DNA from 2 places in the Paenibacillus litoralis genome. Region 2 is predicted to be linked to the other one. Evidence: riboswitches for the same ligand, from Rfam matches in the RefSeq annotation. Region 2 holds a riboswitch; the other holds the start of a gene.

Region 1 (3,414 bases), 3.3 Mb from region 2:
TGGATACCGAGAACGAACGCTCGTCAACGCCGATCACGGTCAGGCTAATACCGTCAATCGTTATCGACCCGCGCGGCACGATATATTTCATTGCGTCCGTATTCTCGAGCTCTATGGTAAAATATACGGCGTTCTCCTCCGGTCTCCTTGCCGTAATGCGTCCCGTCGCATCGACGTGGCCTTGAACGATATGTCCCCCGAACCTCCCTTGAGCGGACATCGCGCGCTCCAGATTGACGCGATCGCCGGCACTTAAAAGAGACAGATTCGTATGACGGAACGTCTCCGGCATTACGTCTACGGTAAAGCTGCCCGCATCAAACGAGATCACCGTAAGGCAAACGCCATTAATCGCGATGCTATCGCCAAGCTGAACATCGCTCATGATACGCTTCGCAGCAATCGATAAGACCATCGTCTGGCCTTGTTTGCCGATGCGCTGCATAATCCCGACTTCCTCGATTAGTCCGGTAAACATATGCTTCCCTCTCCCTTACCGGTCACCGTAAACCGGGTATCCTGTAATGCAAACGTCGTCTCCGAAGGTTTCCACCTGGATTCTCTCCAATTTGACAGCTTCGGCCATTCGTTCGAAACCGTCAAACGCAAAGCTTCCTGGCGCTTGCAGGCCGCCCACAATCTTCGGAGCGAAGAAGAGGCGGCATACGTCGATCAATCCGTTTTCCAGCATCGCACCGTTCAACCGGCCTCCGCCCTCCAACAAAATCGATCCGATTTCCTTCTCCCCGAGCAGCTTCATCGCCTTCCGCAAGTCGACTTGCGGTCCTTCGCCGGTATGGATCAGTTCTATACCTCTGTCTGCCAGACGCTCTGCCTTATCTTGCGGCGCTCTTGCCGTGGTAAGCACGATAGTCGGCGATTGTCCGTCAAAAACTTTAGCATGCTCCGGAGAACGCAGCGTCGAATCGACCACGATCCGAATCGGCTGCAGCGCATCCACAGGAAGCCGCGTCGTCAATTGCGGGTCGTCGGCGATTATCGTCCCGGCTCCCACCATGATCGCTTGATGACGGTGACGGAGCGTATGCACATAGGAACGGGATTTTTCGTTCGTTATCCATTTGCTGTCGCCGGTGCGGCTTGCGATTTTGCCGTCAAGCGTACAGGCGGTCTTCAGGGTGACGAACGGAAGGCGGCTGACAATATATTTGTTAAACGGCTCATTCAGGGCAGTCGCCTTCTCCTGAAGCACCCCTACCTCGACGACGATGCCATGGGAACGCAGCTTCTCGACTCCTTTGCCGGCAACCTCCGGGTTCGGGTCTAGGCAGGCGACCACTACCTTCGCCACCTTCTCCTTGATGAGCAGATCGGCGCATGGCGGCGTTCGGCCGTAATGGCTGCAAGGCTCCAGCGACACATATACCGTACTGCCCTCCGCTTCGCTCCCGGCCATGCGAATCGCATGCACCTCCGCGTGCTCGGTACCGCGCCTTAAATGGGCGCCCATGCCTACGATCCGCCCATGCTTCACGACGACGCACCCGACGACCGGATTTATTCCGGTTTGCCCCTGGGCGGCTTCAGCCATCTGCAGGGCCAGGCGCATATAAAAAGTCGAATCCATCGTATCCGTTGCCATCACCTCTTCTCGAATATCGGGAACGCCAAAAACACCCGCAACAGAAGGTCGGGGTGAAGAAAAGAGCACAAGCCGGCCATTACCGGACGTATCCCGGCAGGCAATATGTTGTTATCCGTATCGCACATCCGTCTGCGCATCTTCTTGTTCCAGCTGATATCCGCGATTCTAATCCCGCAGCCATCGCATGGTCTACGAGCTGGCCATCGGAATGAAAGCCACGCTTTCCGACCTCGCGACACGACGAAATAGAGCCGCTTCGCCCTATAAACCATAGCCTCATAAGGCTAACACTAATAAACCGCATGATACGGTATATTAGACGGGCGAAACCGATATCGCGAAAATGTGAAAAAAAGTACATATGACGTCGGCTCAACGAAACAATTATGCTCCTTCTCCCATCCAGACTTTAACTGTCGGTCTCGGAATTGCACCGAGTCCACCGGTTGATCTCGCATCCAAGCACGGTCGGCAACTTAACGCCCACGAACTTCGAAATGCGATGCCACACGGGTCACGGACTGACCGGATAGCGGAAGAAGCCGCCTCATCCGGATCACCGCCGGTCGGGAATTTCACCCGGCCCCGAAGGATATCCTATGAAATTGTCGTTGTATTTTCAGAAAAGCCTTACTTTGATTGAAATAGTACCACTGTGTCGCAAAAAAAGCAAGGCTAATCATTCCTATTTTTCGCATTGATTTTGTCGACATTGATTCGTCGGGACAATTGAGGAAAAAAATGGAGGGCAATTTAGTAACGCGGGCTATCAGGGGCTAAATTATGGGCTATATTATGGGATATATTATGGGCTATATTGTGGGCTATATTGTGGGCTATATTATTGGCTATATAATGCTATATCATTCTCTATATTACGAGATACATCACAATCTATATCATTGCATATAATCATAGGCCATATCACGAGACATATCACGAGCAACTCCTAGGCTACATAAAGGGCTACTTCTTTGGCTACTTCTTTGGCTACTTCTTTGGCTACTTCTTTGGCTACTTCTTTGGCTACTTCTTTGGCTACTTCTTTGGCTACTTCTTGGGCTACTTCTTGGGCTACTTCTTGGGCTACTTCTTGGGCTACTTTCAGGACTTATAGCCGTTATCCATAGCTAAATCCATGACTGGAAATTCCGCGCTCCCCTCCAGTTGTGGGCTTCTCCCCGCGTTCCGCCCCATCCGGTTTTAGAGCAAGTTTGCCGGATCCAAGCATGCGGGAGGACCATTATAAAGTTAGTGAGCCAAAGTTCACTATTACTAAAGCAACGTTCACTATTTTCACACAAATGCCTTAAAACCAACAGGATAGTGAACCATACGTCACTATTTTCCCTTTACGTTCACTAATAGTGAACTTCCCTTCCTTAATCCCCATTTAAACCGTTGTCCAAGCCAAAATAATGAATTTATGTTCACTAATAGTGAACTTCCCTTCTCTAATCCCCTTCCAAACCGCTGCCCAACCCCAAATCATGCATTTACGTTCACTACTAATGAACCCAGATCCATAATCACTCACCTACGGGATCCCTCCAAGACACTCGTCTCCTTTTCCCAAGCGATCTATCCATCCGCGAACCCGGATGTTCGTCTCTACCAATTAGACAAAGACGGATACATGAATATCCGGACAAAAAAACGGACGCACGAGCCAATACGGCTCATGCGTCAGCGGGAAAACATGATTACACTTCAACGACCTTAACCGACTCCATCTTGTCGCGGCCTTGGAACTTGTCTACATGCTCCATTCCGGATAACACTTTGCCGAATACGGTGTGCTGTCCGTC
Region 2 (3,414 bases):
AGTCTCTGCCGTCGTCTAATTGCCTCAAAGAGGCGGATTTAGCTGATTCTCGGCAAAATAGGAGTCTTTAGCGTCGTTTATTCCTTCAGTTTTTCGGATATTCGGACAAATAGAAGCCTCTACCATCGTCTAATTGCCTCAAACAGGCGGATCCAGCCGGAGGAGACGATTTGAAATAAAAGGCGCAGTGGGAGCGGCAAAGGAGAATAGAGGGAAGGATATGGGGGCAAAGCTTACGGGCCGCCTTTGAAATTACCGGCAAAATTAATTCCGGATCACACGATTTTAAAAACGGTTGAAATCCCATATCCATTCTCTCTCTCACCAAAGTATGGGGACTATCAAGAGTTATGCTATTGCTGCCGAGACAGCCGGTACAAGCACAACCATATGAGAACGAAGCCGAGAAGCTGGGCAAGCGTTACCGTTTGATGAAAGACGAGCCAGTTAAGCAGGACGCCGACCATCGGGAAGGAGAGCTCGGCGAGGGTTGCGACCGATGCTTTCGTATTCGACAGGCCGCGGTAGTAGAGCAGCAAGCTGAATAGGCCCGGCAGGAACGCTTGGGCTAGCAGGCTTACGGCTATGCCGCTCCATTCCGCGGATAGCTGCGGCTGCTGCCAAGCTGCGCCTTCCGTCCAAGTCATCGCGAAGAGAAGCGGAAGCGCCAGCGTAAACCGCAGTGCGGTCACCGTTTCGAAGCGCATCCGGTCGACGAGCAGCCGGCCCATGACGGTGGAGCCTCCCCATAGGGCGGCGGCTCCTACGGACAATAGCGCCCCCGTCCCGGCGATCTCTCCGAAGTGGCCGATCGGCGCGGACCAGCCGAACGTAAGCAGATAGGTGCCACCAAGCGCTAAGGCGAGCAGCGGCAGAAAGCGTCCCGGCAATGTTTCTTTTAGAACGAGCCGGGCGGCTAAGATGGCAAACAGAGGCTGCAGCTTCTGAAGCAGCAGCACGGCGTTCGGATTGCCCTGGGCAAAGGCATTCGTAAACAGGATCGTGGCAATCGCCGATCCCCCCCAAGAGATAAACAGCAGAGCGCCGGCATAACGGAGCTTCAGCCCCCGGAGCTCGGCGCGGTAGAGCCAGAGCACGGGCACGGCGTACAACATAAGGAGCAGATGCTCCAGCAGCACGATTTGCGCCGAAGTAAGATATCGAAGCAGCAAAATGCGGAATAGCGGATCGACGCCCCATAGGGCGGCTCCCAGTGCGATGAGCCAAACGCCGTTTCTCGTATGGATGCCGGCACGCTCCGCCTCCGCGGGCGGATGCATCAAAGTCAACTTTTCCATATTCAATAACCTCCTGCGGTTTTTTGAATAGGATCCTTCGTAAAGAAGAAATATGCCCCGTTATCGATTATCGATAACGGGGCATATTCAAACAAGCTCGGATCCGGATCGTTCAAAAAAACGATACCGGCGCCAAGCCGTTTGCGATCTTCTCCCATCCGGACTGTACCGTCGGCCTTGGAATCGCACCAAGTCAGTCGCTTTCCGCCTAATAGGCGGAAAGCGAGTCGCGGGCTAAGGTTCACGGGAACCATCACCGCCGGTCGGGAATTTCACCCTGCCCCGAAGATCCACATTCAATTAGAATGGATTCTACCACAGAGGTTTCATTTGCGGCAAGACGTTTTTTGAAAACGGCTTGCCGCATTTACATGGAAATGGAGATGCCTCGGTTCATACGCTTCCCTGCCGCGAGACGGAGGCCTTCGTCCCATTGCCTGCACCATTCGTTAAAATCCGACAGCACGCTGTCCGGTGCGCTTTCGCTGCGCGCGACGAATGACGGGTGATAGGGGCGTCCGGACGGCTGACCGGTGCGGTGGTAGCGCAGATCAATGCTCCAACGAATAATGTCCGACAGGTTCGACGTGCCCCGGTGAGGCGTATATTTGTTCATGATGACGATGCCGCCCTTCGGGCAAGGAGCCAGCTTGACGGGGCCAGCAGGCAAGTGCTCCGGTACGATGGTAAAGCCGTCTGTGGGCGTATGCGGCAAATATCCGTCCTTGAAGACGCCGGGCATGACTTCCATGCAGCCGGTTTCGGCGATCGCGTCGACGAGGGGCAGCCAGAACGTAAACATGTCGGTTTCGTCGGCTTCCTCCAGCGTAACCCCCGCATCTTGATGCCACGGTACGTTCAGGAAGAACTCAGGCGTCTCGGTGCCGAAAGCCCGATTCGGCACTTTGGCGCGCAAATGCTGGATAGGGTTGCACATGATGTCGCTGCCCAGCAAGCTGCCAGCGACATCGAGCAGATTTGGATTGCGCAGGAAATCGAACAGCTCCGGTATGCGCGAATGCATGATGTCGAGGCCAAGCCCGATTTCTTTGCTCTGCATAAAGAGAGAAGTGTACCGCTTCTCGAAGGATTCGCCTTCATGAAGTTCGGCAATTTTGCCTGCCTCCTTCAGCTCGTTCGCCCTCCGGTCGATAAAACGCTCAATGCCGGCGATGACCGGCGCCAAATCCGCCTCGTTCAGCGCATTTTCCACCACGAGGTAGCCTTCTTCGTGAAACTGTTTCACTTGCTTCTCCGTCAATTTCATCTCGATCCGACTCCTTATCGTTATCCTGTACCCGCCTAAACGGCTGGTCGTTCCGCCCCGCAAATCGCCGTGGGCAGCACGGCTTCCGCTTTGCGGGATTGCTTAAAGTGTAGCAAAACCGACGCGGATTTTGTGTCGTTCTCTAGCTCATTTTTGTTGTGATATTGCGGTTTATTTGACTCTGCTTTTCGCTATATTTTTGATCAGCGGTTGTCCGGATACAGGCTCCTCCGATCCCGGAATTTTCCAGAAGCTAGCTGCTGTCTAGCGCAAAGCCTGGAAGGCCGGTTCGCGGATATGCGGGATGCTGGCTACTTGCGATCCGCTGCGCGGAATCCGTGTTCCCGGCGTCGGAATCTGTGTGCGGATGACACTTCTCCATCCAGCAGCAAGCCAATGCCGCCTCCATCCGCTTGTTTCTCCATCTTACGCATTGTATGATCCTTGATAAGAACAACAATATCCAAACAAAATTTAGCGTTAGGGGTACGGCCGATGAATCGGGATGATGAGGCCATGCGAGAGGAGCGTTTCCTTTATGTATGTGCATGACAAAATGATCGCATTCGATCACCGGAAAACGACGTACGGCACCTTCAAGGAGACGTTTCACGCCCATAAGGCAATGGAGTTCGTTTATGTATACGAAGGGGAAGGACGCTTGATCAGCGAGGGACAGACGTATGCGATCAAACCCGGGACGCTGCTGGCTTTTCAGCCGTTTCAGCTTCACCGCGTTCAGATGGACGTCACGGAGACGGCTCCTTTTGTCCGCACGCTGCTTATCTTCGATGAAGGCCTGCTCACGCCTTATTTGGAGCCGTATCCTGCGCTGCGGTCCTTTTTTGA

Evidence for each region. Region 2 has a riboswitch for FMN ahead of ACKGJP_RS02325 (DMT family transporter). Riboswitches for the same ligand answer to the same signal wherever they lie in the genome.
Region 1: another riboswitch for FMN. It lies ahead of ribD (bifunctional diaminohydroxyphosphoribosylaminopyrimidine deaminase/5-amino-6-(5-phosphoribosylamino)uracil reductase RibD); the one in region 2 lies ahead of ACKGJP_RS02325 (DMT family transporter).

The regions. Positions count from the first base shown of each region.
Region 1 covers NZ_CP176395.1:3,873,848-3,877,261, reverse strand. Annotated here, with positions in the region: gene ribE (riboflavin synthase) at 1-478, opposite strand, end outside; gene ribD (bifunctional diaminohydroxyphosphoribosylaminopyrimidine deaminase/5-amino-6-(5-phosphoribosylamino)uracil reductase RibD) at 494-1,603, opposite strand; FMN riboswitch at 1,993-2,203, opposite strand; partial or broken gene ACKGJP_RS15675 (peptidylprolyl isomerase) at 3,310-3,414, opposite strand, start outside.
Region 2 covers NZ_CP176395.1:528,946-532,359, forward strand. Annotated here, with positions in the region: gene ACKGJP_RS02325 (DMT family transporter) at 354-1,298, opposite strand; FMN riboswitch at 1,441-1,592, opposite strand; gene ACKGJP_RS02330 (phytanoyl-CoA dioxygenase family protein) at 1,666-2,565, opposite strand; gene ACKGJP_RS02335 (helix-turn-helix domain-containing protein) at 3,104-3,414, shown strand, end outside.